Regions from separate parts of the Dysosmobacter sp. Sow4_B12 genome, predicted to be linked through region 1. Evidence: predicted binding sites of a transcription regulator. Region 1 holds the regulator's gene; the other holds the start of a gene.
The links. Region 1 encodes HrcA, which represses chaperone genes, less so after heat shock. Its sites were predicted from a motif close to TGTTAGCACTCNNNNNNNNNGAGTGCTAACA; they were not measured.

Region 1 (14,914 bases):
GCGGGCTTCGTCACCATGGTGGACCTGTTCCTGCAGGCCTTCGTTCCCGCCCTGGCCGAGTCCCTGGGCGTGTTCATCCCCTTGATCGTGGTGAACTGCATCATCCTGGGCCGCGCCGAGTCCTTCTCCTATAAGAACGGCGTTGTGGCCTCCTTCTTCGACGGCGTCTTCCAGGGCATCGGCTACACCCTGGTCCTGCTGACCATGTGCATCATCCGCGAGCTGCTGGGTGCCGGCACCTTCGGCGGCGGCCTGCTGGGCGCCGGCGGCAAGGGCATCCAGATCATCCCCGCTCAGTTCCCCGCCGGTATGCTGACCCTGCCTGTGGGCGGCTTCCTGGTGCTTGGCTGCCTCATCGCCGCCATGCAGTGGGCGCTGTCCAAGTCTAAGAAATAAGGAGGATAGGAACGTATGGAACAGATCACTAACCTCCTGGCGATCACGCTGGGCGCCATTCTGGCGAACAACTTCATCTTCTCCCAGTTCCTGGGCATCTGCCCCTTCCTGGGCGTTTCCAAGAAGGTCGACACCGCCGTCGGTATGGGCGTGGCCGTCACCTTCGTCATGGGTCTGGCCTCCGCCATCACCTGGCTGGTCAACACCTTTATCCTGGTTCCTCTGAACCTGGGCTACATGCAGACCGTGGCGTTCATCCTGGTCATTGCCTCTCTGGTGCAGTTCATCGAGATGTTCCTGCAGAAGGCCATGCCCACCCTGTACACCGCCCTGGGCGTGTATCTGCCCCTGATCACCACCAACTGCGCCGTTCTGGGCGTGGCTCTGCTGAACATCCAGAACAACTACAACTTCATCGAGTCCGTGGTCTACGGCGTCACCGGCGGCCTGGGCTTCCTGCTGGCCATCGTGCTGTTCGCCAGCATCCGTGAGCGCCTGGTGTTCGCGGATTATCCCAAGGCGTTCGAGGGCTTCCCCATCGCCCTGGTCACCGCCGGTCTGATGGCCCTGGCGTTCATGGGCTTCTCCGGCTTGAAGATCTGGTAAGGAGGCAGTTGAGATGAATATTGCATATGCTGTTATCGTGCTGGGCGTGCTGGGCGCTGTGTTCGGCTTGGTCCTGGCCGTCGCCTCCAAGATCTTTGAGGTGAAGAAAGACCCCCGCGAGGAAGCCATCCTCAGCCATCTGGCCGGCGCCAACTGCGGCGGCTGCGGCTATCCCGGCTGCGCCGGCTGCGCTGCCGCCATCCTGGCCGGTGACGCTCCCGTGAATGCCTGCGCTCCCGCCGGCGCCGAAAACGCCGCCGCCATCGCGGAGATCATGGGCCAGGCCGCTCCCACCGGCGAGCGCCAGGTGGCCTTCGTCCGCTGCAACGGCGGCACCAACGCCAAGAAGCGCTTTGAGTATGTGGGCGTGAAGGACTGCATCTCCGCTACCAAGGTTGCCGCCGGCCCCCTGGAGTGCAGCTTCGGCTGCCTGGGCTTCGGCTCCTGTGTCAATGCCTGCCAGTTCGGCGCCATGAGCATCGGCCCCAACGGCGCCGCCGTGGTGGACCCCGAGAAGTGCACCGCCTGCATGGCCTGCGCCAACGCCTGCCCCCGCCATTTGATCACCTCCGTCCCCGCCTCCAAGAAGGTCCACGTGCTGTGCGCCAACCAGGATAAGGGCAAGGCCGCCATGAGCGTCTGCGCCAACTCCTGCATCGGCTGCGGCCTGTGCCAGAAGGAGTGCAAGAAGGACGCCATCCATGTGGTGAACGGCGTGGCCGTCATCGACTATGACAAGTGCGTGGGCTGCAAGCTCTGCACCAAGGTCTGCCCCCGTGACGCCATCTCCCCCGTGGCTACCGCCGAGGAGAAGGAAAAGTACAAGGCCATTAAGAAGGCCCAGGCTGAGAAGGCTGCCGCCGCCAAGAAGGCCGCCGAGGAAGCCGCTGCCAAGGCCGCTGAGGCTCCCAAGGCTGAGTAATTGATTTTCCACTGAAAAAAGGTCCCTGAATCGCAAGATTTAGGGACCTTTTCCATTGCTATTTTTGTGGAAATGGAATATCATGACATCAGTAAGGCAGAGTAGGAACACACGTGTGAAATAGTGCCGGAAAAACGGGGAGTTGTTTTCCGGACGAAAGGACCGCTTTGGGGTCTTGCAGTGTGTGTTCCGCATCCCGCTGCCGCATATAGGACATGGGTGAGACCTTCCTCTGTGCGGCGCTCCGGTACCGGACTGCCGAATTTTACAGAAGGAAGGTATTTTTATGTCTCTCTATCCCCATCCATTTTCCGCCGGCTATTGGCGGGACGCTGTCCGGGAGCTCCGCGACCTGCGGAAGCTGACCTTCGCGGCGCTGATGATCGCCATGTGCGTGGTGCTGGGCCACATCCCCTCCGTGCCCCTGTTCGGCGGCGCCAAGATCACCTGGGGCTTTTTGGCCAGAGCCCTCTGCGCCCTGGTGTGCGGCCCGGTGCTGGGCGTGGTGTTCGGCTTTTCGGAGGACATCCTCAGCTTTTTCCTCACGGGCGGCGGCGGATACCCCTTTTTCCCCGGCTACACCCTCACCACCATGCTGGGCGTTTTGATCTATGCCCTCTTTTTGTACCGGGCGGAGCTCACCATCCGGCGGGTGTTCCTGGCAAAGCTGCTGACCAACATCCAGAACGTGGTGCTGGGCTCCCTGTGGTCCGCCATCCTCTATGGAAAGGCGTGGTCCGTCATGGCAGCCGGCAGCGCCATCAAGAACCTCATCATGCTGCCCTTCCAGACGGCGCTGCTGGTGCTGCTGTTTGCCGCGCTGGCGCCGGCGCTGCGGCGGGCCGGCCTCATTCCCGGGCAGACGGCGGGAAAGATCCGCTGGTAAAAACAGGCGAAAAAGGCGGGCGCGGGCCCGCCTTTTTTCGCGCTCTGGAGGGGAAACGGCCGCAAAACCCCGTCGGCTGTCAAAAGTTCAAAAACCTGTCTCCGTTTGTTCACAAATTGTTTATAAGCATCCATTGACAATACTTTCCCGTGGTGGTAAACTCGCTTTAGCACTCGGGGGAAATGAGTGCTAACCCAACAAGAGAACAGCGGAACGGGAGCGAGCCATGGAACTGACGGACCGGAAAAAGAAAATACTGAAGGTCGTCATTGAGGACTACATCCGCACCGCCGAGCCTGTGGGCTCCAAGGCCATCGCCGCCGAAATGGGCGGCAAGGTCAGCTCCGCCACCATCCGCAACGAGCTGGCGGACCTGGTGGATCTGGGCTATCTGGAGCAGCCCCACACCTCCGCCGGCCGGGTGCCGTCCCCCAAGGGCTACCGGCTGTATGTCAACGAGCTGATGGAGCGGCAGCGGCTGAGCCTGGCGGAAACGGAAAAGATCAACCAGTCCCTGCAGCTGAAAATGGAGGAGCTGGACCACATCCTCTCCCAGGCGGGCCGGGCGGTCAGCTCCTTTGTGAACTATCCCGCCTACATGAGCGTCACCGGCCGCAAGAGCCTCACCGCCAAGCGCTTCGAGCTGCTGCCGGTGGATGAGCGCAGCTGCATCGTGGTCATGATGATGAGCGACGACCGGGTGAAAAGCCAGCTGCTGCGCCTGCAGCTGAAGGTGGACCTGGAGCAGCTGCCCACCCTGGTGAGCCTGCTGAACGGGCATTTCACCAACATCTCCCCGTCGGAGATGAACCAGCGCCTTATGAACGTGGCGGAGCAGATCCCGCCCCAGCTGTTTTTGCTGCTGTCCCAGACCATTTCCTACGCGGCGGACTCCCTGGAGGAGGCCAGCCAGCGGGAGATCGTCACCGCCGGGACCAAGGAGCTTTTGAAGCTGCCGGAGTTCCGGGACGCCGACAAGGCCCATCAGCTGATGAGCTTTATGACGGACAGCAAGGAGAACCTGCCGCTGCCGGACGAGGGGCCTATGAAGATCCTCATCGGGCCGGAAAACGTCAGCGACGCGCTGAAAAACGCCAGCGTCGTGGTGGCCAGCTACGACATCGGCGACAATATGCGGGGCCTCATCGGCGTGGTGGGTCCCACCCGCATGGATTACGCGGCGGTGGCCGCGCGGCTCTCCGGCTTTGCCGACGGGCTGACACGGCTGTTTGGAAAACAGGAATTACCCCCGAAGGAGGATACGAAGGAATGAGCGAAGAGACGAAGCAGCCCACCGCTGAGGAGACCCCGGAGACCCAGGCGGGGGCGGAGCAGACCGCGGAACAGACCGCCCAGGAGCAGACGGAAAAGACCGGCAAAGGCAAGAAGAAAAAGGAAAAGGAGAAAACCTATACCCTGACCCAGCAGCAGATGGAGGCCGCGGAGCTGGCCGCCAAGCAGCTGGAGTCCGTGAAGGACCAGTTCGTCCGCCTCACCGCGGAATATGACAACTACCGCAAGCGAACTGCCAAGGAGAAGGATAGCCTGTACCAGGATGCCAAGGCGGACACCATCAGCGCCTTTTTGGCGGTGTACGACAATCTGGAGCGTGCCGCCGCCAGCGAGGGCGGAGAGGACTCCCCCCACAAAAAGGGACTGGAGATGATCTTCACCCAGTTTAAGGACATTCTGCAAAAGCAGGGCGTCACGGAGATCGAGGCCCAGGGCAAGCCCTTTGACCCGGAGAAAATGAACGCCGTCATGCACATCGACGACGAAAATCTAGGGGAGAACGAGGTGGCCCAGGTGTTCCAGGCGGGCTTCATGCTGGGTGACAAGGTCATCCGCCACGCCATCGTCCAGGTGGCCAATTAACATAGAGAGTAAACAAAACGTTTTCGATATATTTAGGAGGAATCATTTATGTCTAAAGTAATCGGTATCGACCTTGGTACTACCAACTCCTGCGTGGCCGTCATGGAAGGCGGCGAGGCAGTCGTCATCCCCAACGCGGAAGGCAACCGCACCACCCCGTCCGTGGTGGCGTTCTCCAAGACCGGCGAGCGCATGGTGGGCCAGGTGGCAAAGCGCCAGGCCATCACCAACCCCGACCGCACCATCTCCTCCATCAAGCGTGAGATGGGCAGCGACTACAAGGTCACCGTGGACGGCAAGGCATACACCCCCCAGGAGATCAGCGCCATGATCCTGCAGAAGCTGAAGGCGGACGCCGAGGCCTACCTGGGCCAGACCGTCACCGAGGCCGTCATCACCGTTCCCGCTTACTTCACCGACGCCCAGCGTCAGGCCACCAAGGATGCCGGCAAGATCGCCGGCCTGGATGTCAAGCGCATCATCAACGAGCCCACCGCCGCGGCCCTGGCCTACGGCGTGGATAAGGAGCAGTCCCAGAAGATCATGGTCTACGACCTGGGCGGCGGCACCTTCGATGTCTCCATCCTGGAGATCGACGACGGCGTCATCGAGGTCCTGGCCACCGCCGGCAACAACCGCCTGGGCGGCGACGACTTCGACGAGTGTGTCATGAAGTACCTGGTATCTGAGTTCAAGCGCACCGACGGTGTGGACCTCAGCGGCGACAAGGTCGCCATGCAGCGGCTGAAGGAGGCCGCCGAGAAGGCCAAGATCGAGCTCTCCGGCGTCACCACCTCCAACATCAACCTGCCCTATATCACCGCCGACGCCACCGGCCCCAAGCACCTGGACGTGACCCTCACCCGGGCCAAGTTCAACGAGCTGACCGCTCATCTGGTGGATGCCACCATGGGCCCCGTGCGCCAGGCTATGTCCGACGCCGGCCTGCGTCCCTCCGACCTTTCCAAGGTCCTGCTGGTGGGCGGCTCCAGCCGTATCCCCGCCGTGCAGGAGGCCGTGAAGAACTTCACCGGCTCCGAGCCCTTCAAGGGTATCAACCCCGATGAGTGCGTGGCCATGGGCGCCGCCCTCCAGGCCGGCGTGCTGACCGGCGACGTCAAGGGCCTGCTGCTGCTGGATGTCACCCCCCTGTCCCTGGGCATCGAGACCATGGGCGGCGTGTTCACCAAGCTCATCGACCGCAACACCACCATCCCCGTGAAGAAGAGCCAGATCTTCTCCACCGCCGCCGATAACCAGACCAGCGTGGAGGTCAACGTCCTCCAGGGCGAGCGTGAAATGGCTGCCGCCAACAAGAGCCTGGGCCGCTTCCACCTGGACGGCATCGCTCCCGCCCGCCGGGGCGTGCCCCAGATCGAGGTGACCTTCGACATCGACGCCAACGGCATCGTCAACGTCTCCGCTAAGGACCTGGGCACCGGCAAGGAGCAGCACATCACCATCACCTCCTCCTCCAACATGAGCAAGGAGGACATTGAGAAGGCTGTGAAGGAAGCCGAGCAGTATGCCGCCCAGGACAAGAAGCTGAAGGAAGAAGTGGAGACCCGCAACCAGGCCGACCAGATGGTCTACCAGAGCGAAAAGACCCTGGCCGAGATGGGCGACAAGATCCCCGCCGACGACAAGAACAAGGTCCAGGCCGGTATCGACAAGCTGAAGGAGACCTTGAAGGGCCAGGATACCGCCGCCATCAAGGCCGCTACCGACGAGCTGACCCAGGCCTTCTACGCCGTCAGCGAGAAGCTGTACCAGCAGGCCAACCCCCAGGGCGGCGCCCAGGCGGGTGCCCAGCAGCCCGGCGCCGACGCCGGCACCCAGGGCGGCCAGTACTACGACGCTGACTACAAGGTCGTGGACGAGGATGACAACAAGAACAAGTGAGCGACCCTCTCATAAAACGTATCAGGGACAGTGCGTGCCGCCTGTCCCTGATACGGCGTTTCGGAATATGAGGAGTTTTCAATATGGCAGAGAGCAAGCGTGATTATTACGAGGTCCTGGGCGTTTCCAAGGGCGCCTCAGAGGACGAGATCAAAAAAGCTTATAAGAAAATGGCCCGGAAGTACCATCCTGACCTAAACCCGGGAGACAAGGCCGCCGAGGAGAGCTTCAAGGAGGTCAACGAGGCCTATGAGGTCCTGTCGGACCCCAACAAGAAGGCCCGGTATGACCAGTACGGCCACGCCGGCGTGGACCCCAACTTCGGCGCCGGCGGCGCCGGATTCGACGGCAGCTTCGACTTCGGCGACCTGGGCGATATTTTCGGCAGCTTCTTCGGCGGCGGCTTCGGCGGCGGCGGACGGCGCACCAATCCCAACGCGCCCCAGCGGGGCGAGAGCATCCGCATGTCCCTGGCCATCAGCTTCGAGGAGGCGGCCTTCGGCTGCGAAAAGGCCGTCACCGTGGAACGCACGGAGCAGTGCGACACCTGCCACGGCAGCGGCTGCGCCCCCGGCACCACGCCGGAGGTATGCCCGGACTGCCGGGGCACCGGCCAGGTGCAGGTGCGGCGGCAGACGCCCATGGGCGTTTTCGCCACCAGTTCCCCCTGCCCCAAGTGCGGCGGCAAGGGCCAGATCATCCACCAGCCCTGCAAGGACTGCCACGGCAGCGGCACCGTCCGCCGCCGCAAGACCATCCAGGCCACCATCCCCGCCGGCATCGACAACGGCCAGACCATTTCCATCCGGGGCCAGGGCCACGCCGGCAAGAACGGCGGCCCCGCCGGCGACCTGCTCATCACCATCACTGTGCGGCCCCATGAGCTGTTCCGCCGGGAGGGCACCAGCGTGCTGTGTGAGGCACCCATCACCTTCACCCAGGCGGTCCTGGGCGCAGAGCTGGAGATCCCCACCATCGACGGCAAGGTGAAATACACCCTGCCGGAGGGCACCCAGTCCGGCACTACCTTCCGCCTCAAGGGCAAGGGCATCCCCTCCATCAACGGCCGGGGCCGGGGCGACCAATACGTCACGGTCTATATCGAGACCCCCCGGAACCTGAACAAGGAGCAGAAAGAGGCTCTGAAAAAGTTTGCCGAGAGTGTGGGCGAGGGCAACTATGAGGAGCGGAAGAAATTCTTCAAGAAATTCAAAAAGTGAGGTCCGCCATGTATCTGGCTGATTACCATACCCATTCCCGTATCTCTCCGGACGCCCGTTCCCCCATGGCGGACATGGCGGAGGCGGCCATCGCCGCGGGGCTGGATGAGCTGTGCTTCACGGACCATGTGGAGCCCATCGTCTGGGCCACGACCCAGCCCCGGGGCCCCTATGACTGGCAGGCCCTGACGGAGGAATTCGCCAGGGCCCAGGCGGCTGTGGGCGGCCGCATCACCCTGCGGCTGGGCGTGGAGCTGGGAGACGCCCCCTGGGACTTTGCCCATACGGAGCGATTGATGGCGGACGCGCCGCAGCTGGACTTCATCATCGGCTCCATCCACATGCTCTCCGCCGCCTACGGCTGCACGGACCTCTATTACTTTGACCCCGCTGACGACGCGGCGGCCCGCCGGGGCATGGCGGATTACCTGGAGCTGGTGCGGCAGCTGGCCAATTGGGACGGGACCTATTCCGTCCTGGGCCACTTGACGCTGCCCCTGCGGTATCTCAATGAGAACCGGGGCTTCCAGCTGACCTTCGATGGCTTTGAGGCGGAGATCGAGGAGATCCTCCGCATCCTCATCCAAAAGGGCCGGGGCATCGAGCTGAACACCAACCGGGGCCACACGCCCCTGCCGGATGAGAAATGGCTGCGGATGTACCGGGACCTGGGAGGCGAGATCATCACCCTGGGCACCGACGCCCACGACCCCACGTATGTGGGCTGCGCCATCCGGGAGCGGCAGGAGCTGCTGCGCCGGTGCGGCTTCCGGCGGTTCTGCACGTTCCGGCGGATGGAGCCGGTATGGCACGAACTGTGATTGATTTTTGAAAACAGCGGGCATATAATAAGGCTACTTTAAAAAACGGGAGGACCTACCATGAAAATTGCATTGGGCTGTGACCACGGCGGCTACGAGCTGAAGCAGCACGTCATCAAGGTGCTGGAGAAGCTGGGCCATGAGTATGAGGACTTTGGATGCTACAATCTGGACAGCTGCGACTACCCCGATTTCGGCGCCGCCGCCGCCCGGGCCGTGGCAGAGGGCAAGTGCGATCGGGGCATTGTCATCTGTACCACCGGCATCGGCATCTCCATCGCCGCCAACAAGATCAAGGGCATCCGCTGCGCCCACTGCGCCGACTGCCTGGAGGCGGAGATGACTCGCCGCCACAACGACGCCAATATGATGGCCATCGGCGCCGGCTTCACTGGCAAGAACATGGCCGAGCGCATGGTGGAGGTGTTCTTGAGCACCGAGTTTGAGGGCGGCCGCCATGCCCGCCGCGTGGATAAGATGATGGCCCTGGAGGGCTGAGCCCCTCCCGAATCAGCGAAAAGAGGTGAAAGAGATGGCAGGCCCCAGAGGGTATCACAGCTACCGCGGCCGCAGTCCCAAGTGGAAGATCGTGCTGGCAGTGCTTCTGGTGCTGGTCATCCTGGGCTCCGTCGGCTTTATGATGGTGCAGGAGCGCATTGTCTACGATGAGACGGGGACGCCCCACTTGATGGTTCCGGAGAAGAAAAAGGAAGACCCGCCGCCGGAGGAAGAGCCGGTGAACATCACCATCCAGCAGACGGAGAAGAACCAGCGGCTCCAGGCGGTGCAGCTGGGCGATGACCCGGCGGCCTGGCTGGCGGAGGTGGAGGCGGCTGGCGGACAAAACGCCTTTGCCGTTACGGTGAAGGCCCCCGGCGGCCAGTTGCGCTACCCCTTTGCGGAGGCATCGGCGGTCAGCGGCGCGTCGGCGGCGAAAACGGCCGCCGCGGCGGCGGAGGCCCTGCCGGCTCTGCTGGAGGGGGGACGGTACGTCATCGCACGCATCTCCTGCCTGCGGGACGGCGGTGTGGCCCGGAGCAATGTGGAGACCATGGGTTTGAAAAACACCGGCGGCTATATCTTCTACGACGGGAACAACGAAAACTGGCTGGACCCGTCCAAGCAGGCCACCAGGGATTACCTCTGCGCGTTGGCGGTGGAGTGCGCCGACCTGGGCTTTGACGAGATCTTGCTGACAGACTTGACCTATCCCACGGTGGGCAAGCTGGACAAGATTGCCTACGGCTCCGACCCCGCTTACGGGACCCAGGCCGCCTATAACACGGAGCAGATCGCGAATCTGCTGGCGGCGGTGAAGGATGCCCTGGGAGACCGGGACGTGAAGCTGTCCCTGGAGCTTTCGGAGGCGGTGATGGGCAACGACGGCGTGGACGAGACGGCGGGCATTGACCTGTGGAACACGCTGATGGCCCGGCTGGACCGGGTCTATGTGCCCACCGCGGAGGACCGGGTGGACGCTATGGTGACAGATATGGAGGAGGGCGTTCTGATTCCGGAACTGACCGCCGTGCCCACTACCACGGAATATCAAAGCTACCTGCTTTTGCGGGGATAAAAACAAGTGCCTGACCCAATGGGCCAGGCACTGTTTTTTTATTTCAGACGGTCCTCGTAGTCGCGGAGGGTCCCCTCCGTCATGAGGGACAGCTTGTGGAGCCGCTCGTTCACCATGTCCCACATGCACATGGGTAGGTGGTCCCGATGGCCCCGGTGGAGGGTGACACACTCAAAGCAGTTGCCGTGGTGGGGACAGGCCTCCTGGCAGGGACAGTGGTCTCCGCTCTCACGCACCTGCTTCAAAAATTCCTTCTTGATGGACATGGCCTCCTCGTGGCGGCCCTCCCGGTCCAGGTCGTTTTGGCGGATAGCCAGCTCATTGCCGTCGATTTTCATAGATGCTCCTCCTTGAAATCAAATATCTGCCCCTCCCGGCAGACGGGCACCGTCCGGTCCGCGAAGCCGGGATACCGGGTCAGAAAGTTGTCTGTAAAGCCAAATTCTCCCCACTGATGCATGGGCAGAAAACGGCGGATGTCCGCCAGCTCCAGGAAATACGCCGGCCCCCGGAAGCCGTCATCACCCAGGCGGGGGTCCAGAGGCAGCATGGCAAGGTCGATGCGGCGCCCGCGCAGAGGCTCGGCGTACCGCTTGAAATTGACCTCCATGTTCCGGTTCCAGCCTTCTGCCTCGCCCTCCCAGTGCCACCAGTTCAGATCTCCGGCGTGAAAGACGGCGGTGCCGTCCGCCGTCACCAGAAAGGCCACGCCCTCGTCGGTGGAGGGCAGCGCCTCCACCCGGACGCCGGGCAGGGGAGAGACCGCCTCGCCGCCGCCCAATACGGTGCACTTGTCCGCCGTTTCATCGGATAAGCCCCAGCGCGCCCGGTTCCTGGCGGACAGGCTGATGTCCTTCCCCAGCAGGAAGGCCTGGGCGTTCAAGGCGAAGATTTCCGGCTTGAAGTGGTCCTCATGGCGGTGGCTGGAAAAGACCAGAAGGGGGACCCCCGGCCGCAGGACCGGGAGTTCCCCGTTCCACCAGTCAAATAACAGCGTGACCGACGGCAGCTCCACCAGAAAGCCGCTGTGGGCCAGAAAGGCGGCCCGCATCACAGAAATTTCACCGCCGTGCCGTAGGCTACCACCTCGGCGGCCCCCTGCATCACGGAGGAGGAGGCGTACCGGGCGCCCACGATGGCGTCGGCTCCCAGGGCCTCGGCGGCGTCCACCATGCGCTTGGTGGCGATCTGACGGGCCTCGTTGAGCATTTCCGTGTAGCCCACGATCTCGCCGCCCACCAGGGTCTTCATGCCGGCCATGAAGTCACGGCCGAAGTTTTTGCTGTATACCACCGTCCCCTTGACAATGTCCAGCGCCTCGTAATTCCGGTTGGGAATGGTCTCAATGGTCAGAATTTTCATATGTGTCCTCCTTTTATGTGGGTCTGTGGTCAGTATTGTCTGGCGTCGTCCTCTTCGCCCCGCCCGATCTCCCGGATGCGCAGGATCAGGGCAATGATCACGCCCAGGGCCACCACGGCCGGAATGGCGATGAACAATGCCAGCAGCGGCAGCGGCGGCGCGCCGGCGGGGTCTGTTTCAAAGGCCCACAGGAACAGCCAGATGAGTCCGGCCATCAAAAGGGCCATCAACACGGTGACGGCCACCGGCGCCGCGTAGCGCCGGCGCTTTGTGTCCTGCTTTTGCTTATCCATAAATGTGGTTCCCTCCTGTTCCAGCAGTTCCATTTTTGAAAGAAGCGCCGCGGCGTCCAGGCTTTCCAGCTTTTCCCGGCAGTCCGTGAGGCCGGAGCAAAAGCGGATGGCCTCTTGAATGTTGTGCTGGTCCCGCTCCAGCGTCACCAGGTGGCGGCGCATGCCGTCCCCCACCGTGTGGACGCCATCCAGCATCTGGCGGATCTCATCCAGAGGAACGCCCAGCTTTCGCATGAGCTTGATGCGCCGCAGCACCTCCACCTCCGCCTCGCCGTAGTCCCGGTAGCCGTTTTCGCTGTTCCGCCGGGGACAGAGCAGGCCCTCCGCCTCGTAAAAGCGGATGTTCTTTTTCGTGATGCCCACCAGGGCCTCCACTTCATTGATCTTCAAGCCGTCCACCTCATTTCTGCTGCCAGCATATACCTTCCAGAAAGGGGAAGGTCAAGAGGTTTTTGAAAAAAATATGTGTGGGGGTGGGAAGAGCCCCCACTGTATGGTATAATCATACCATGGAACATTCAAAGCTGACAATGGAAAATATACAGGCCCGGCTGGCGGAGGCGCTTTTGCCCTGGTACCGGGCCAACGCCAGGACCCTGCCCTGGCGGGAGACGGAGGACCCCTACCGCATCTGGGTGTCGGAGATCATGCTCCAGCAGACCCGTGTGGCGGCGGTCCTTGGTTACTATGCCCGCTTTCTGGAGACCTTCCCCACGGTGGAAGCCCTGGCGGAGGCGCCGGAGGACCGGCTCATGAAGCTGTGGGAGGGCCTGGGCTATTACAGCCGTGCCCGGAACCTGCAGAAGGCGGCGGCCCGGGTGGCGGAGCTGGGCGGCTTTCCGGACACCTATGAGGGGCTGCTGGCCCTGCCGGGCATCGGGGACTATACCGCCAGCGCCATCGCCTCGGCGGCCTTTGGTCGGCGGGAGGCGGCGGTGGACGGAAATGTGCTGCGGGTGGTGTCCCGGCTGGCGGACTGCCATGACGATATTTCCGACCCAAGGACAAAAAAGGCCGTCCGGGCCTGGGTCCAGGAGGCCATGCCCTATGAAATGGCGGACATCCGGGTGTTCAACCAGGCCATGATGGAGCTGGGAGCCACGGTGTGCGTCCCAAACGGCCCGCCCAGGTGCGGCGCATGCCCGGTGCGGGCGCTGTGCCGGGGCTATGACCGGGGTACGGCGGAAGCACTGCCGGTGAAGGCGGCGAAAAAGGCCCGCCGGGTGGAGGAAAAAACCGTGTTCCTCCTGCTGCGGGAGGGAAAAACCGCCCTGCGCCGCCGCCCCGGCACGGGGCTTCTGGCGGGGCTGTGGGAGTTTCCCAATGTGGAGGGCGCTTTGGGCGAAGCTGCCGCCCCGGCGGCGGTGGCCGCCTGGAGCCTGGAGCCGAAAAACTGGGAAAATAAACTGACAGCCAAGCATGTGTTCACCCATGTGGAGTGGCACATGACCGGCTACACCCTGGAGGTGACCGGCACCGGTCCGGCGAATTTTGCGTGGGTGGACGCGGAAGGACTGAAGAGTCACGCGGTGCCCTCGGCCTTCGCCAAATACTACGCGGAGGCGCAGCGGCAGCTGAAGGAGCGGTAGGATATGCGGATACTGTTTTTTGTCGCCCTTGGCTGGCTGCTGAGCAAGCTGTGGCAGAGGCTTCAGGCATGGAGAGACCACCGAAAGCTGGTAGGCCAGCTGAAGGAGCTGGGCGTTTACGGCGGGACAGTGGACACCGGGAAAGTGCGGAAAAAACCGGCGGAGCCCAAGGAGATTTCCACGGAGCCGGACGGGCCGGTGCCCTTTGGCTATAAGACCTGTTGGACGGCGGTCCGCTGCGAGGACCCGGAGCGGGTCATCGCGGCGCTGAAGCCCCGGAGCCGTCAAGCCGCAAACTGGTCCACGGGTCTGGCCGCGGCATACGCGGAGCCCTCCGGTGTGTTTGTTTCGCCCTGCCTGGACGGATTTGTGCTGGTGATCGGCGCCTATGTACCGCCTGAAACATGGGAAGACCTGCACACGCAGGTACAGATGTTTTGTAATTACCGGCTCTCTGACAGCTATGGATGGATGAAGCAGATGAACGGTGAAACGGTACGGAAGTACGCCTACGAGGCGGAAGAGGAAGATACTGTGTTCGCCGATATTGGCCCCCTGACCCCGGAGGAACTGGCCCTGGGCTTTGACCGCTTTCCGAAAGCGGGACAGGCGGACGACGGTGAGAACGATCCCTGTGAGGAAGACGTGCTGAATATTGCCGCTGCCTGGGGCGTGTCCCCCCGGTTTGAGAAAACAACGTATCCGCCCTCCACCGGGTGGCTTTGTACCGTATGAAAGGAGAACAACATGGGACTGCTGGTGGGACTGCCTTTAAAGCTGTTTCACATCGTATTCGTGCTGCTGCGGTTTTTGTGGCCGCTGGTGGTGCTGTGGCTGGCGCGGCGGCTTCTGCTGGCGCTGCGGCGCCGCCGGGAGGAGGGCCCCGCGGTGCATGAAGCGCCGAAAGAGCCGGAGTTCGACGGCCCGGTGTACACTGTGGACTATGAGGACGTAAAAGATGAGGACCCTCCGAAGGAAGGAGAATGATATGGAGCTTTTGAATCTGCTTTTGGCGGCGCTGCTGCTGCTTTTGCTGCGGAAGCTGGTGTGGTGCTTCCAGTGGCTGTGGTGCTACTATCATGGCCGGGAGACCCCGGCGCCTATTTCCCTTTTCCCGCGGCGCACAGGGGAGACCTTCGAAGGACACATCCGGCGGGACAAGGAGGAGACCGCGCCCCGCCATACGAAATCAGAGTGAGGGAGAACAAGATCAATGGCACAGCTTTATTTCAAATACGGAGCCATGGGCTCCAGCAAAACGGCCAACGCCCTGATGACCCGCTTCAACTATGAGGAGCGGGGCCAGCAGACGCTGCTGGTGAAGCCCCGGCTGGACACCCGGGACGGGGACCACATGGTGGTCTCCCGCATCGGGCTGAAATACCCCTGCATCTACTTTGACGAGCTGCAGAAGCTCTCCATCATGGAGCTGCAGCAAAACGCCTGCATCATCGTGGACGAGGCCC
Region 2 (14,914 bases), on a different contig from region 1:
CATCACTGCCGCCGCCAAATACGGCGTCACCGACAAGCTGGACTATGTCTGCACCGGCGGCGGCGCCCTCATCCGCTTTCTCTCCGGCGAGGAGCTGCCGGTGGTGCGGGCCCTGCGTCACGGCTCCACCCTGTGACCGCCGCCCCCTCTTCATAAAAAAGCACCCGGAGCGAAAGCTCCGGGTGCTCGCTTTTTCAGCGGTCGGACTGCAGGTCCAGGGCGGCGCAGAAGGCCAGGGACAGGAACGCCACTTCCTTGTCGTCGCTGCGGGAGGTCAGGGCCACCGGCACCTTGGCGCCGATGACCACGCCGCAGGTCTTGGCGTGGGCGTGCATCTGCCAGCACTTGACGATGAGGTTGCCGGCCATCAGGTTGGGGGCCACGATGCCGTCAAATTCGCCGCAGAGGGGATTGTCATAGCCCTTCAGTCGGGCGGCCTCCTTGGACAAGATCAGATCGTAGGCGATGGGGCCCACCAGGTTGCAGTCGGCGATGGGGTTCTCCGCGTGCTCCATCACCAGGCGCTGGGCCTCCACGGTGTCCTTCATGTGGAAGCTGACGTTTTCCACCATGGACAGCAGAGCAATGTTGGGCTTTTCATAGCCCACGGACTCCAGCATCTCCACCATGTCCCGGATGATCTGCTTTTTCTGCTGCAGGTTGGGCTCGATGGTGACGGTCACGTCGCCGATGGCGATGAGCTTGGGATACTCCGGCATGCTCACCAGGTCGATATGAGTCAAGCGCTTGTCCGTGCGCAGGCCGTTATTCTCGTCCAGCAGACGCATGAGGAAGCTGCGGGTCTGGGTGTTGCCGCGCATGAGCACGTCGCCCTCGCCCCGGTTGATAATATCGATGGCGGCCTGGACCACATTGTTGCCGGGCTGCGTCGCCACCAGGCGGTAGGGCTTGTCCTTTAGGCCCAGCCGCTCCAGCATGGGCTCCACCTTGGTGGGCTCGCCCACCAGGATCAAGGAGGCAAAGCCGGCGTCCTGGGCCTCAAAGGCGCCCAGCAGGATATTTTCCGAATCCGCTCCGGCAATGACCACCCGCTCCTTGCGGAAGGACTGCTTGGCGCGTTCCACGATCTGGTCAAAGTTATTCAGTGCCATCTCCACATTCTCCTTCATCATCATATAATATTGTGCAAAATGCAGCGGGGAGAATCGACACATTCCCCCATTTTTCGGGGTGATTTTACCATTTTGCCGGATGGCTTACAAGGGCCGCCGGAAATTTTCGTTGGAACATACAACTTTTTTCAAAAAAGCACAGCATTATTACAAGAGGGTCCGGCACTTACGGCTCGCTGTCTTTATTGCACTGGATCATGCGGTAGCCCACGCCGATATGAGTCTGGATGTACTGGGGGTGGCTCTGGTCCACCTCCAGCTTTTTCCGCAGCGTCGCCATAAAGACCCGCAGGGAGGGCAGCTCCGCCGATATGTTCTCCGAGGAAGCGCCCCAGATCTCGCTGATGATATAGTTATGGGTGAGCACCTTGCCGGCGTTTTTGGCCAGCAGGCACAAAAGCTTATACTCGATGGGGGTCAGATGGAGCTCCTGGCCGTCCCGGTAAGCGCAGCCGGCGGCATAGTCGATGACCAGGCCTCCGTTTTGATACCGGGCCGCCTCGCCGCTGGCCTTCTGGCTGTCGTAGCGCACCCGGCGCAGCGCCACCCGCAGCCGGGCCAGCAGCTCGTCCACGGAGAAGGGCTTCGTCAGATAGTCGTCCGCCCCGGCGTCCAGAGCGGTCACCTTGTCCCGGTCGTCAGACCGGGCGGACACCACGATAATGGGCATGTTGCTCCAGGAGCGGACCTTTTTGATGATCTCGATGCCGTCAATGTCGGGCAGGCCCAGGTCCAGCAGCATCACATCCGGCCGGTAGGACAGGGCGTCCAGCACCGCCTGCTGACCGTTTTTGGCCCGGTGGAACTGGTAGTTCTGCGTCTCCAGCGTGGTGGCAATGAGATTTCCGACAGCGGTGTCATCCTCCACAAAGAGGATCTGCGGTTTATTCATAGGGTCTTACCTCCGATGCCCGCAGGGTGAAGCGGAAAACAGTCCCCTGGGGGTGATTGTCAATGGCCGCAATGGTGCCGCCGTGGGCGGTCACGATGGACTTGCACAGGGCAAGACCCAGTCCCAGGCCCCGCCGCCCGTCGCCCCGCTCGTTTCCGGCGGTGTAGAACATGTCAAACAGCCTTTCCTTTGCCTCGTCCGGGATGCCCGGTCCATCGTCGGCGACCTCCACGGCAACCATCCGGCCGTCCCGCTTTGCGGACAGGGTGATGCGGGACCCCTCCGGTGTGTATTTGACGGCGTTGTTGACGATGTTGATGACCACCTGCACCACAAGGCGGGCGTCCATGTCGGCCATCAGCATGTCGTCGGGCAGCTTTGTTTCGATGTGGTGGCGGCAGGCGTTCCGGTCCAGGTGGGACAGCGCCTCGGCGAAAATATCTTCCAGCAGCTCCGGCTCAATGTTCATGTGGATGCGGTTATCCTCGATCTTGGTGATGGACAGCAGGTTCTCCACCAGGTTGATCAGCCACATGGCGTCGTCGTAGATGGCGGTAAACAGGCTCTGGCGCTTTTCCGGCTCCAGCTGGTCGGCATTTTCCATTAGGATGTTGGCGTTGCCGGAAATGCTGGTGAGGGGCGTGCGCAGGTCGTGGGAGATGGCCCGCAGCAGATTGGCCCGCAGGGCCTCCTGGTCCGCCTGGGCCTCCGCCCTCTGCTTTTCCCGCATGGTGCGTTCCTTTTCCAGCGCAAGGCCGCACTCATCCAGCAGGGCCACCATCAGGTTCTTCTCAAAGGACAGCAGCGGCTGGTTCCCGGCGGCGGCGATGCCCACCACCGCCAGGGCGCCGCCGGTTCCGCGGATGGAGAGGTACAGGCACTTGGCCCCCGGCAGGGTGTTGGTGGTGGCGCCGGCGTGCTTGTTGTTTTTCATGACCCATTCCGCTACCGCCTCCTCATCGGGCGTCAGCAGAGCGGACAGGTCCGCCTCCTCGGCAAAGGGGAAGCACATGGCCGGCAGGAGCCCCCCCTGGCCGTCCGCCTGGTAGACCACCAGGTCCCGCTCCAGCAGGTGTCCCAGCTGCTGGGCCGCGATGGTCAAAATAGACTCCGCCCCCTCGGCAGTCTGCAGCTTGTGGCTGGTCTCCAGCAGGATGGCGGTACGGTACGCCTTATCGGCGTTCATCTTCGCCTGGGTCTTGATCCGGGTGGTCAGAGAGCTGCTGAGCAGCGCCACCAGGAACATGATGCCGAAGGTGGCGATATAGCTGGGGTCGCTACGCAGGGTGAAGTAGGGCGCGGTGAAGAAGAAGTTGAAGATCAGCACCGACAGCACCGACGAGAGCAGGCTGTAGCTGCGGCCCGTGGTGACCATGGAGATGACCAGCACGCCCAGCAGGTACAGCATGATGATATTGGTGTCCGAAATGCCCAGGAATGAGAAAAAATAACCGCCCAGGGTGCACAGGGTCAAAACTCCCAGAGTCTTTAGGATGTCCAGGGCGGAGAGGTGCTCCTGGGTGTTTTTCCGGCTGAGGGCGTGGGGCGACGTCTGATTGCCCCGCTGGTCCGGGATGATATAAATGTCCAGGTCGGGGGCGAGTTCGTTCAGCCGGTCCACCAGGTTTTTGGTGTGGTGGACTCCGCTCCGGCGCGGACTGCGGCCCAGAACGATCTTGGAGATGCCGCTGATGCGGGCGTATTCCGCGATCTGTACCGCCGGGTCGTCGCCGTAGGTGGTGGTGATCCTGGCGCCCAGCTCCTCCGCCAGCCGCACATTGGCGCTGATGCGGGTCCGGTCCGCCTCGGACATGGCGGCAAAATCCGGCGTCTCCACAAACAGCGCCGTAAAGGCACCGTGAAAGGCCTTCGCCATACGGGCGGCGGTGCGGATGACCTTGGCGTTGGAGGGGGAGGCGGACAGGCAGATCAGAATGTGTTCGCCGGCCTTCGGCTTTTCATTTCCCTCCAGCCAGGGGGTCGTGTCCAGGCGGTCCGCCGTGCGCCGCAGGGCGATCTCCCGGAGGAAGGCCAAATTCTGGTCGGTAAAGAAATTCCCCATGGCCTGCCGGGGACGGCCGGCCCTTCCCTCCCGCAGGCGCTCCAGCAGGTCCGCGGGCTCCAGGTCCACCAGCTCTACCTGGTCCGCGGAGTCAAACACGCTGTCGGGGATCCGCTCGGCCACGGACACGCCGGTGATGGCGGCCACCTTGTCGTTTAAGCTCTCCAGATGCTGGACGTTGACGGTGGTATAAACATTGATGCCCGCCCGCAGCAGCTCCTGCACATCCTGGTAGCGCTTGACATGCCGGCAGCCCTCGGCGTTGGTATGGGCCAGCTCGTCCACCAAAATCAGCTGGGGATGCCGCGCCAGCGCCGCGTCCAGGTCAAATTCCTTCTGTTCCGTCCCTTTACACAGGACAGACATTGCCGGCAGCTGCTCCAATCCCTGCAGCAGCGTCTGGGTCTCTGGCCGGGTGTGGGGCTCGATATACCCCGCCACCACGTCCACGCCGGCGGCCTTCGCGCGCCGCGCCGCCTCCAGCATGGCGTAAGTTTTGCCAACACCGGCGGCGTAACCGAAAAAGATCTTCAGCTGGCCTCCCGGCACTTCTTCCGCCTGCCATAGGCTGTGGGGGGAGCCGGGGCCCGGGCGGTGATCATCCTGCATGAGCGTTCCTCCTCTCGCAGTGGTCCTCACCGTTGATTATAGCCGCTGGCCATCCATGCTGCAACGGTTTTACTCACCCGGGATGTCCGCTGTGATGCTCTCCGCCTCTCCGGAGGTCTGCTCTTCCTCCTCGTCCCAGTAGGGGCGGATGCCGCCCTGATCCAGAAATTTTCCCAGACGTCCCATGACGAAAAAGCCCATCACGGCAATACAGGCAAATCCTCCGGCCAGAATCAAAGCCTCCACACAGACCCCTCCCCATCACCGCGGCAAACGCGGCTGTGTTCTCTACTTTTATTATAAACGCAAACATCTATGGGTGAGATTTACATTTTCCGCAGGAGATTAAGATTGCATTAATACTGCCTGCCGCCTTCGGGCGCGGCAGCCCGGACCGCGCCGCTTCTTAATGTAATTTTAATGCCGTGTAAAGAACCCTAATAAAGTCCTCATTTCCCCCATGCTATAATACAATTAACCTTTATATGTTCTTACACTTGTCACACAGGGGAGGCAGCTCCGGCGTGTTCAAAGAAAAGCTCCGTGGGGCCTTCATGCCCTTTTGGAAAAGCGAGCGGGTATCACCCGCCCGTGTCATCATTTTCGGCTTCCTTCTTCTGATCCTGCTGGGAACGGCGGCGCTGATGCTCCCCTTCTCCACAAGGGGACAGGGCGGGGCGTCTTTTTTTGACGCGCTGTTTACCGCCACCTCCGCCACCTGCGTCACTGGCCTGGTGGTCCACGACACGGCCAGCTACTGGTCCGGGTTCGGGCAGCTGGTCATTTTGTTTTTGATCCAGGTGGGCGGCATGGGCGTTGTCACCATGGCCGTGGCCATCTCCATCTTTTCCGGAAAGCGGATCGGTTTGAAGCAGCGCTGGGTCATGCAGGAGTCCATCTCCGCTCCCCAAGTGGGCGGCATCGTCCGCATGACGGGCTTTATTTTAAAGGCCGCCTTTATCATGGAGGGTGTGGGAGCCGTCCTTCTGGCCCTTCGTTTCTGTCCCCGGATGGGACTGTGGCGCGGGCTCTGGTACGCCGTTTTCCACGCGGTCTCCGCCTTCTGCAATGCCGGCTTTGACCTAATGGGCCGGGACGTCCCCTTTTCCTCCCTAACAGGCTATGTGGGGGACCCCGCCGTCAATGTGGTGGTCATTCTTCTGATCGTCATCGGAGGCCTGGGCTTTCTCACCTGGCAGGACGCTGCCGTCCACCGCCTGCGCTGCAAGGAATACCGGCTGCAGAGCAAGCTCATTTTAGTCACCACCGCCGCCCTGCTGCTGTTTGGCTTTTTCTTCTTTTTGCTCTATGAGTTCCGCCTCCCCCAGTGGGTGAGCCTGTCCAGCGGGGAAAAACTCCTGGCCGCCCTCTTCCAGTCCGTCACGCCCAGGACCGCCGGCTTCAACACCGTGGACCTGGCCCGGATGTCCGAGGCCGGCCAGCTTGTGACCATTTTGCTGATGCTCACCGGCGGCTCCCCCGGCTCCACCGCCGGCGGCTTCAAAACCACCACCCTCGCCGTCCTGCTGTTAAGCGCCGCGGCGGTTTTCCGGCGGCGGCGCAGCGCCCAGTGCTTCGGGCGGCGGGTCCAGGACTCCGCCCTCCAAAGCGCCTGCGCCATCTTCCTTTTGTACATCCTGCTGTTCCTCACGGGCGGTATTTTGATCTGCTGCATCGACGCCGTCCCGCTGATGGACGCTTTGTTCGAGGCGGCCTCCGCCATCGGCACGGTGGGCCTGTCTCTCGGCGGCAGCGCGCGTTTTTCCGCCGCCTCCAGAATGATCTTGATTTTTCTCATGTACTTCGGCCGCGTAGGCGGGCTGACCATGATCTATGCCTTCACGGCCGGAAACGGCACATCCGCGTCTCAATTCCCGCAAGAGCCGGTAACGGTGGGATAAGAAAGGAGCCTACATATGAAATCTGTGCTTTTGATCGGTCTGGGCCGTTTTGGGCGGCACATGGCTGAAAAGCTGCGGGAGCTGCGTCACGAGGTCCTGGCAGTGGACCGGGATGAGCAGCGGGTCAACGACATCCTGCCCCTGGTAACCAACGCCCAGATCGGCGACAGCACCAACGAGCAGTTCATCGCGTCTCTGGGCGTCCGCAATTTTGACCTGTGCGTGGTGGCGATCGGCGACGATTTTCAAAGCTCCCTGGAGACCACCGCGCTGCTGAAGGAGCACGGGGCCCCCTTCGTGCTGGCCCGGGCGGCCCGGGACGTACACGCCAAGTTCCTGCTGCGCAACGGCGCTGACGACGTCATCTACCCGGAAAAGCAAATGGCATCCTGGGCGGCGGTGCGGTACAGTGCCGACCACATTTTCGACTACATTGAGCTGACGGAGGACCACTCCATTTTCGAAACCGCCGTACCCGCCTCCTGGGTGGGAAAGACCATCGTGGCACTGGCGGTCCGTCAAAAGTACCACATCAACGTGCTGGCCACCAAGCGCAACGGCAAGCTGGAGCCGCTGCCGGGCCCCGCCCATTGCTTCACGGCGGATGAGACCATCTTCATTCTGGGCAGCAACCGGGACGCCCAGCGGTTTTTGAGCCTGTAAGGCCGCTGCTTCCGCCTGCCGCCCCGGGCGCGGGAAAATCATGCCGCACTTGCAGCAACAAGCACCCTCCGCCACCTTGCAAGGCCGGAGAGTGCTTGTTGTTTTGCCTTTGTCAAGACAAGATGAAAAAGCCGCAGGCCTTTCGGCCTGCGGCTTTGTGTTGTGTTTTGCCGATCAATACATGCCGCCCATATCGGGAGCGGGAGCTGCGGGAGCGGGGGGCTCGGGCTTGTCGGCCACCAGGGACTCGGTGGTCAGGACCATGGAGGAGACGGAAGCGGCGTTCTCCAGCGCGGAGCGGGTCACCTTGGCGGGATCGATGATGCCGCAGGCCACCATGTCGCAGTACTCTTCCTTATAGGCGTCGAAGCCGTAGCCGTTCTTGCCGGAGGAGCGGACCTTCTCCAGAATGACGGAGCCGTCCAGGCCGGCGTTGGCCGCGATCTGACGGATGGGGGCCTCCAGGGCCTTGGCGATGATCTGGACGCCAGTCTTCTCATCGCCCTCCACAGTGGATAGCAGAGCCTCCACGGCGGGGATGATGTTGACAAAGATGGTGCCGCCGCCGGCGACCACGCCTTCCTCAACAGCGGCGCGGGTGGCGTTCAGAGCGTCCTCGATGCGCAGCTTCTTTTCCTTCATCTCGGTCTCAGTGGCAGCGCCCACCTTGATGACAGCCACGCCGCCGGCCAGCTTGGCCAGGCGCTCCTGGAGCTTCTCCTTGTCGTACTCGCTGGTGGTGTTGGCGATCTGGGCGCGGATCTGGGCCACCCGGTCCTGAATGGCCTGGGAGTCACCGGCGCCGTCCACAATGGTGGTGTTCTCCTTGGTGACCTTCACCTGGCGGGCGCGGCCCAGCATGGAGATGTCGGCGCTCTTCAGCTCCAGGCCGACTTCCTCGCTGATGACGGTGCCGCCGGTCAAGGTGGCGATATCCTGCAGCATCTCCTTGCGGCGGTCACCGAAGCCGGGAGCCTTCACGCAGACCACGTTCAGCGTGCCCCGCAGGCGGTTGACGATTAAGGTGTTCAGGGCCTCGCCTTCCACATCCTCAGCCACGATGACCAGCTTCTTGCCGGACTGGACCAGCTGCTCCAGGATGGGCAGGATGTCGGCGATGACAGAGATCTTCTTATCGGTGATGAGGATATAGGCATCGTCAATGACAGCCTCCATCTTCTCCATATCGGTGGCCATGTAGGGGGTGATATAGCCGCGGTCAAACTGCATGCCCTCCACGACCTCGCTGTAAGTCTCAGCGGTCTTGGACTCCTCGATGGTGATCACGCCGTCGGAGGAGACCTTCTCCATGGCGTCGGCGATCAGCTTGCCGATCTCCTCGTCGCCGCTGGACACGGCGCCGACACGGGCGATGTCCTTGGAGCCGTCCACGGTCTTGGCCTGCTTCTTGACCTCGGCCACAGCGGCCTCCACGGCCTTGGCCATGCCCTTGCGGACCACGATGGGGTTGGCGCCGGCAGCCAGGTTCTTCAGGCCCTCGTGGATCATGGCCTGGGCCAGCAGGGTGGCGGTGGTGGTGCCGTCGCCGGCAACGTCGTTGGTCTTGGTGGAAACTTCCTTCACCAGCTGGGCGCCCATGTTCTCAAAGGGGTCCTCCAGCTCCACTTCCTTGGCGATGGTCACGCCGTCGTTGGTGATGAGGGGAGCGCCGTACTTCTTGTCCAGGACCACGTTGCGGCCCTTGGGGCCCAGGGTGACCTTGACGGTATCGGCCAGAGTGTTGACGCCGGCTTCCAGGGCCTTACGGGCCTCGTCGCCGCGCTTGATGAGCTTAGACATGATAAACTACCTCCAAAATAAAGATGATTCGCAAACGCGAAATAGTTTAAGTGGTGATGGAATTATTCGACGATGGCCAGGATGTCGTTCTGGCGGACGACGACGTACTCCACGTCCTCCAGGTTGACCTTGGTGCCGGCGTACTGGCTGGTGATGACCTTGTCGCCGGGCTTCACGGTCATGACCACGTCCTTGCCGTCCACGTTGCCGCCGGGGCCAACGGAGATGACTTCGGCCACGGAGGGCTTCTCCTTGGCGGAGCCGGTCAGGATGATGCCGCCCTTGGTGGTCTCCTCGACCTCAACCATTTTCAGGATGACACGATCTGCAAGCGGAGTGAGTTTCATTTGGGGTTCCTCCTTAAGAATATAAAAATTTTTGAAAAAACAATTTCAGCGTTAGCACTCAATCTCCTCGAGTGCTAACGCTGCTATATTAGCGCAACTGATTCCGTTTGTAAAGGGGAAATCGCGGAAAAGTTATGAAGAATTTGTAAATGTTCCCGCCGCGGCCTCACCGGGCGGTGGCGTTTGGGCTGCAGCCCTTGGGGCCGAAGAAGTTCAGCCGCTTGTCCGACAGCGTCATGACCACTTCCCTGCCCCGGAAGCACTCCCCGTCCAGGCAGGTGACCAGCTCCTCCCCGCTTTGGATACGGACGGTGCGGGCGGTGCTGACCCGCACCAGCTCCGGCGGCAGCAGGTGATAGTCCCCGGCGGAATAGACGCTGAACAGCCGGGCAAATTTACTGCGCTCCACCTTTTTCACAAGGATGGTGTGGAGCACGCCGTCGTCCATCCGGGCCTCCGGCACCGGCATGGACCCGCCGCCGTAATAGCGGCCGTTGCACATGGACACCAGCAAAAATTCCCCTTCCAGCCGCTCGCCGTCCAGCCAGACGGTCCAGCGGCTGCCCACCGGCCGCAGCAGCACGTTGGCGGCCACGGCGGCTAAATAGCTGCCCCGGCCGGACAGCAGCGGCAGGCCGCTGTACTGGTGGACGCTGTCCGCCACCCGGGCGTCGATGCCGTTGCAGGCGATGGTGAGGCACAGGCGGCCGTTGCAGTCGATGAGGTCCAGGGGAAAGGCCTCCCCGTCCCACAGGTTTTCCGCGTCGTTGAATTTTTCGGCGTCCGGGCCGAAGTTTTTCAAAAAATCGTTGCCGGTGCCGGTGGGGATGGCCGTCATGGCGGCGTTTACGTACCCGGCGACGCCCTCCGCCACCTCGTGGACCGTGCCGTCGCCGCCGCAGGCGTAAAGCCGCAAGTCCTCGCCGGTCTGCGCCAGCTTTCGGGCCATTTCCGTGGCACCGCCGGGGCGCTCCGTCAGCATACAGGCGCACTCCAGGCCGTGGCGGTCCCGCAGGCGGTCCGCCATGTCGTAAATGCGGGCGGTCTGGTCCCGCTTTCCCGCGTTGGGATTGATGATGAACACATGCTTCACCAGGACATCCCCCTCGTTTTTCTCTCTTTATTTCCCGTACAGGAACGCGTCGCACTTGAGCATGCCGTTGTACAGCTTGCGCTTCTTGTCCGCCGGGCGGCCGAAGCACCGCTCAAACTCCGTGTGGGAGGAGAGCACCACCACCCGCCACTTGGGCGGCAGGTCCCGAAGCGCCCGGCCGAACACCCGGTACAGCTCCTCCGCCTCCTTCTTCTCCAGCAGGCGCTCACCGTAGGGCGGGTTGGTGACCAGCTGGCCGTACTCGCTGTCCCGGTGGAATGCTCCCGCGTCCGCCACCTCGAAGCGGACACAGTCCTCCACGCCGGCCAGCTCCGCGTTGTGCCTCGCCAGCTCCACGGCCTTGGGGTCGATGTCGCCGCCCCAGATGTCGTAGGTGCCGTGGAACTCCTTGTCCATGGCCTCGTCGGCGGCGTCCAGCCACAGCTTGGAATCCATATTCTTCCACTTCTGGGCGGCGAAGCTCCGGTCCAGGCCCGGGGCCCGGTTCTTGGCGATGAGGGCCGCCTCGATGGGGATGGTGCCGCTGCCGCAGAAGGGGTCACAGAAGGGGTCCCTGCCCCGGTAGCGGGAGAGGGTCACCAGCGCCGCCGCCAACGTCTCCCGCAGGGGGGCACCCATATTCTGGGCCCGGTAGCCCCGCTTGTACAGGCCCTCGCCGGAGGTGTCCAGGTACAGCGTGGCGGTGTCCTTGATGATGGCGAACTGGATCTGATAGCGGCTGCCGGTCTCCGGCAGGGTCTCGCAGCCGTAGGCGTTCCCCAGCCGCTTGGCGGCGGCCTTTTTCACAATGGCCTGACAGGCGGGGACGGAGTGGAGGGCGGAGTTGAGGGAGTAGCCCTTCACGGGAAATTCTCCGTCCCGGGGAATATAATCCTCCCACGGCAGGGCCAGTACACCCTGGAACAGCGCCTCAAAATCCGGCGCCTGGAAGGAGCCCAGCTCCATCAGCACCCGGGCGCCGCAGCGCAGGTTTAGATTCAACCGGGCGATGTCCGTCAAGGTCCCCTCGCAGTGGACCCGGCCGTTTTCCGCCCGAACGTCCTTCAATTGCAGGCGCTTCATCTCATCCGCCACCAGGGCTTCCAGCCCGAACAGGCAGGGCACCGTCAGTGTCATGGCCCGCACCTCCTTTGTTTCCAGTCGTTTTCCGGGACCAGTATATCAGAAAACGTTAGGATACGCAATGCGGCATTTTTCTCCTGCGGTTTGTAACCAAAATGAAATGCTTTTCCCGGTCCGGGCATGCTATGATGAGTTTATACAGATCGGCAAAGCGGATAGGAGGAAGTATGGATCTGATGAGTTGGCTCTGGCTGGGCGCGGCGGTGCTGTTCGGCATCGTGGAGGCCCTGACCGCCGGACTGGTGTCCATCTGGTTCGTGGCCGGCGCTGCGGCGGCTCTGGCCGGGGCGCTTTTGGGCGCCGGGACAGGCGTCCAGGTGGCGCTGTTTTTGGCCGTGTCGGCGGCGGCCCTGGCGGCCACCCGGCCTCTGGTGCGCCGGTTCAGCAAAGACGGCACCGTGGCCACCAACGCGGACCGGGCCCTGGGCCAGGCCGGCCGGGTCACGGAGGCCGTGGACAACGCCGCTTCCACCGGCGCCGTCTATGTGGACGGCAAGACGTGGACAGCCCGCAGCGCAGACGGCAGCGTTATTCCCCCGGGGGCCACGGTGAAGGTCCTGCGCATGGAGGGCGTCAAGCTCTTTGTGGAAAAAATTGAAGAAAAAGCGGAGGTAGCATCATGAACTTCGGTTGGATCGTCCCTGCCATTCTGGTGGTCCTGCTGCTGGTGGTCATCATCAGCAACATCGTCATCGTCCAGCAGTCCCGGGCCTATGTGGTGGAACGCCTGGGTGCGTTCCGGGCCGTTTGGAACGTGGGCCTGCACATCAAGGTGCCCTTTATTGAGCGCATCGCCAAAAAGGTGTCCCTCAAGGAGCAGGTGGCGGATTTCGCTCCCCAGCCCGTCATCACCAAGGACAATGTCACCATGCAGATCGACACGGTCATCTACTTTCAGATCACAGACCCCAAGCTGTACACCTACGGTGTGGAGCACCCCATGAACGCCATTGAGAACCTGACGGCCACCACCCTGCGGAACATCATCGGCGACATGGAGCTGGACCAGTCCCTCACCAGCCGGGACATCATCAACTCCCGGATGCGGGCCATTCTGGACGAGGCCACAGACCCCTGGGGCATCAAGGTCAACCGGGTGGAGCTGAAGAACATCATCCCGCCCAAGGAGATCCAGAACGCCATGGAAAAGCAGATGAAGGCGGAGCGGGAGCGCCGGGAGTCCATTCTCCAGGCGGAGGGCACCAAGCAGTCCCAGATCCTGGTGGCCGAGGGCGAGAAGCAGTCCGCCATTTTGCGGGCGGACGCCGAGAAGCAGGCCGCCATTTTGAAGGCCCAGGGCGAAAAGGAGGCCCGCATCATGGCCGCCGAGGCCGAGGCCCAGGCCATCATGCAGGTGCAGAAGGCCATGGCCGACTCGCTGAAGCTTTTGAACGAGGCCGCCCCTAACGACCAGGTGGTGAAGCTGAAGGCCCTGGAGGCTATGGAAAAGGTGGCGGACGGCAAGGCCACCAAGATCATCATCCCCAGCGAGTTGCAGGGGCTGGCGGGCCTGGCCGCCAGCGCCAAGGCCGTGTTTGAAAGCGAAGAGCCCAAGGCGGAATAATTTCACGCGCAAAGGGAGCCGCGGCGTCTGCCGCGGCTCCCTTTTGTTCTCTCTTCACAGCTGCTCCCGCAGCACCCGGCCCAGGCGGCAGATACCCTCCACGATGTGCGCCTCGTTGGCGTTGGAGAAGTTCAGCCGCAGGGTGTTGGTGACATCGCCGTCGGCGAAAAAGGTCTGGCCGGGGATGTAGGCCACCTTCCGCTCCACCACCCGGGGCATGATGGCGGCGGTATCCACTCCCTCCGGCAGCGTGACCCAAAGGAACAGCCCGCCGTTGGGGTGGGTCCAGCGGGAGCCCTTCGGGAACGTCTCCTCCATGACGGACAGCATCAAGTCCCGCCGGGAGCGGTACAGGGCGTTGAGGGCGCGGATGTCGGTGTCCAGGTCGTTATCCGCCAGATAGGTGTCCACCATCATCTGGCTGTAGGTGCTGGCCTGCAGGTCGGACCCCTGCTTGGCGGTTTCAAACATACCCAGCATCTCCGGAGCGGCCACCAGCCAGCCCAGGCGGATGCCGGGGCTGAGGATCTTGGAAAAGGAGCCCATGTACACCACGTTTCCATGGGTGTCCATGGACCGCAGGGTGGGGATGTCCGTTCCCTCAAAGCGCAGCTCGCCGTAGGGGTTGTCCTCCAGAACAGGCAGGTGGTACTGTTCCGCCAGGGCCAGCAGGCCCTTCCGCCGCTCCAGGGACCAGGTGCGCCCGGTGGGGTTCTGGAATGTGGGGATGACATAGATGAGCTTGGCCCTGGGATTGGCCGCCAGTTTCCTCTCCAGATCCTCCAGAATCATGCCGTCGTCATCGGTGTCAATGGGCAAAAAGCCGCACTCGTAGGACCGGAAGGTGGAAAGTGCCGCCGTGTAGGTGGGGTTTTCGCACACCACCAGGTCCCCGGGGTCTAAGAACAGCTTGCCCGCCAGGTCCAGGCCCTGCTGGGAGCCGTTGATCATCAAGATATCCTCCGGCCGGCAGGCCATGCCCTCCCGGCGGTGGCGGGCGGCGATCTTCTCCTGCAGGGGGCGGTAGCCGTCGGAGGGGCCGTACTGCAGGGCCATGGGGCCCGCCGCGGTCAGCACCTTGTCCGATGCTGCCCGCATGGCCTCCACCGGGAACACCTCCGGCGCCGGCATGCCGCCGGCAAAGGAGATGATGTCCGGCCGGGAGGTCAGCTTCAGCGTCTCCCGGACCACGGAGGAGTTCATCTGCTCCGTGCGCTTTGCAAATCAAATATCCATAAAGGTCCTCCCTTTTCGAATTCCCCGGGGGCGGGAACCCAGCGCCGCCCCTGCGAAAAAAGGAAACGGAGCAAGGCCGCTCACAGCGAGCGCCCTTGCTCCGTTTCTTGATTGTTGTCCATTATAAGGCCCGCGGCGTCCGCCGTCAAGCGTGTCCGGCGCCGCGGAGCCATATCCCGCGAGATCCCGGAAAACCGCCGTTTTCCCTTGGGTATTTTTGTATTTTTTGCATACAGATTTTCCCCCGCTCCGGCTCCCGCGGATTTTTTTAGGAAGTTTTTCTTACATTTGTCCCCCAAAACATGGTAAACTATGTATGCAGCGTGCGGTCCCGGCAGACGTAAGTCCAGTTGCCGGACCGCCCGTTTTTTCTTTTCGGAAGATTTTTTGAAGGGGGAAGCCAGATGTTTCAACCAGGAGATTTGGTGGTATACGGAGCCACCGGCGTCTGCCGCGTGGAGGAGATCACCT

Region 2: a site for HrcA is predicted at 9,457-9,487, ahead of ACTQ4R_RS06505 (co-chaperone GroES). Genes of this name have one in related genera too.

Annotation. Positions count from the first base shown of each region.
Region 1 is NZ_JBQKKR010000015.1:8,457-23,370, reverse strand. Features, by position in the region: gene rsxE (electron transport complex subunit RsxE) at 1-396, shown strand, start outside; gene rsxA (electron transport complex subunit RsxA) at 412-1,002, shown strand; gene ACTQ4R_RS11375 (RnfABCDGE type electron transport complex subunit B) at 1,016-1,924, shown strand; THF riboswitch at 2,020-2,128, shown strand; gene ACTQ4R_RS11370 (folate family ECF transporter S component) at 2,211-2,810, shown strand; gene hrcA (heat-inducible transcriptional repressor HrcA) at 3,037-4,083, shown strand; gene ACTQ4R_RS11360 (nucleotide exchange factor GrpE) at 4,080-4,685, shown strand; gene dnaK (molecular chaperone DnaK) at 4,734-6,587, shown strand; gene dnaJ (molecular chaperone DnaJ) at 6,671-7,807, shown strand; gene ACTQ4R_RS11345 (histidinol-phosphatase HisJ family protein) at 7,816-8,628, shown strand; gene rpiB (ribose 5-phosphate isomerase B) at 8,689-9,126, shown strand; gene ACTQ4R_RS11335 (putative glycoside hydrolase) at 9,161-10,204, shown strand; gene ACTQ4R_RS11330 (LPS biosynthesis protein) at 10,243-10,542, opposite strand; gene ACTQ4R_RS11325 (MBL fold metallo-hydrolase) at 10,539-11,255, opposite strand; gene ACTQ4R_RS11320 (YbjQ family protein) at 11,255-11,566, opposite strand; gene ACTQ4R_RS11315 (MerR family transcriptional regulator) at 11,596-12,258, opposite strand; gene mutY (A/G-specific adenine glycosylase) at 12,369-13,448, shown strand; gene ACTQ4R_RS11305 (hypothetical protein) at 13,452-14,183, shown strand; gene ACTQ4R_RS11300 (hypothetical protein) at 14,196-14,435, shown strand; gene ACTQ4R_RS11295 (hypothetical protein) at 14,437-14,646, shown strand; gene ACTQ4R_RS11290 (thymidine kinase) at 14,662-14,914, shown strand, end outside.
Region 2 is NZ_JBQKKR010000004.1:70,805-85,718, reverse strand. Features, by position in the region: gene ACTQ4R_RS06545 (phosphoglycerate kinase) at 1-136, shown strand, start outside; gene ACTQ4R_RS06540 (phosphate acyltransferase) at 195-1,112, opposite strand; gene ACTQ4R_RS06535 (response regulator) at 1,300-2,025, opposite strand; gene ACTQ4R_RS06530 (DUF4118 domain-containing protein) at 2,018-4,696, opposite strand; gene ACTQ4R_RS06525 (hypothetical protein) at 4,766-4,942, opposite strand; gene ACTQ4R_RS06520 (TrkH family potassium uptake protein) at 5,251-6,597, shown strand; gene ACTQ4R_RS06515 (potassium channel family protein) at 6,613-7,260, shown strand; gene groL (chaperonin GroEL) at 7,435-9,060, opposite strand; gene ACTQ4R_RS06505 (co-chaperone GroES) at 9,123-9,407, opposite strand; gene ACTQ4R_RS06500 (diacylglycerol/lipid kinase family protein) at 9,574-10,500, opposite strand; gene ACTQ4R_RS06495 (THUMP domain-containing class I SAM-dependent RNA methyltransferase) at 10,528-11,637, opposite strand; gene ACTQ4R_RS06490 (NfeD family protein) at 11,811-12,266, shown strand; gene ACTQ4R_RS06485 (SPFH domain-containing protein) at 12,263-13,207, shown strand; gene ACTQ4R_RS06480 (aminotransferase-like domain-containing protein) at 13,262-14,410, opposite strand; gene ACTQ4R_RS06475 (CarD family transcriptional regulator) at 14,848-14,914, shown strand, end outside.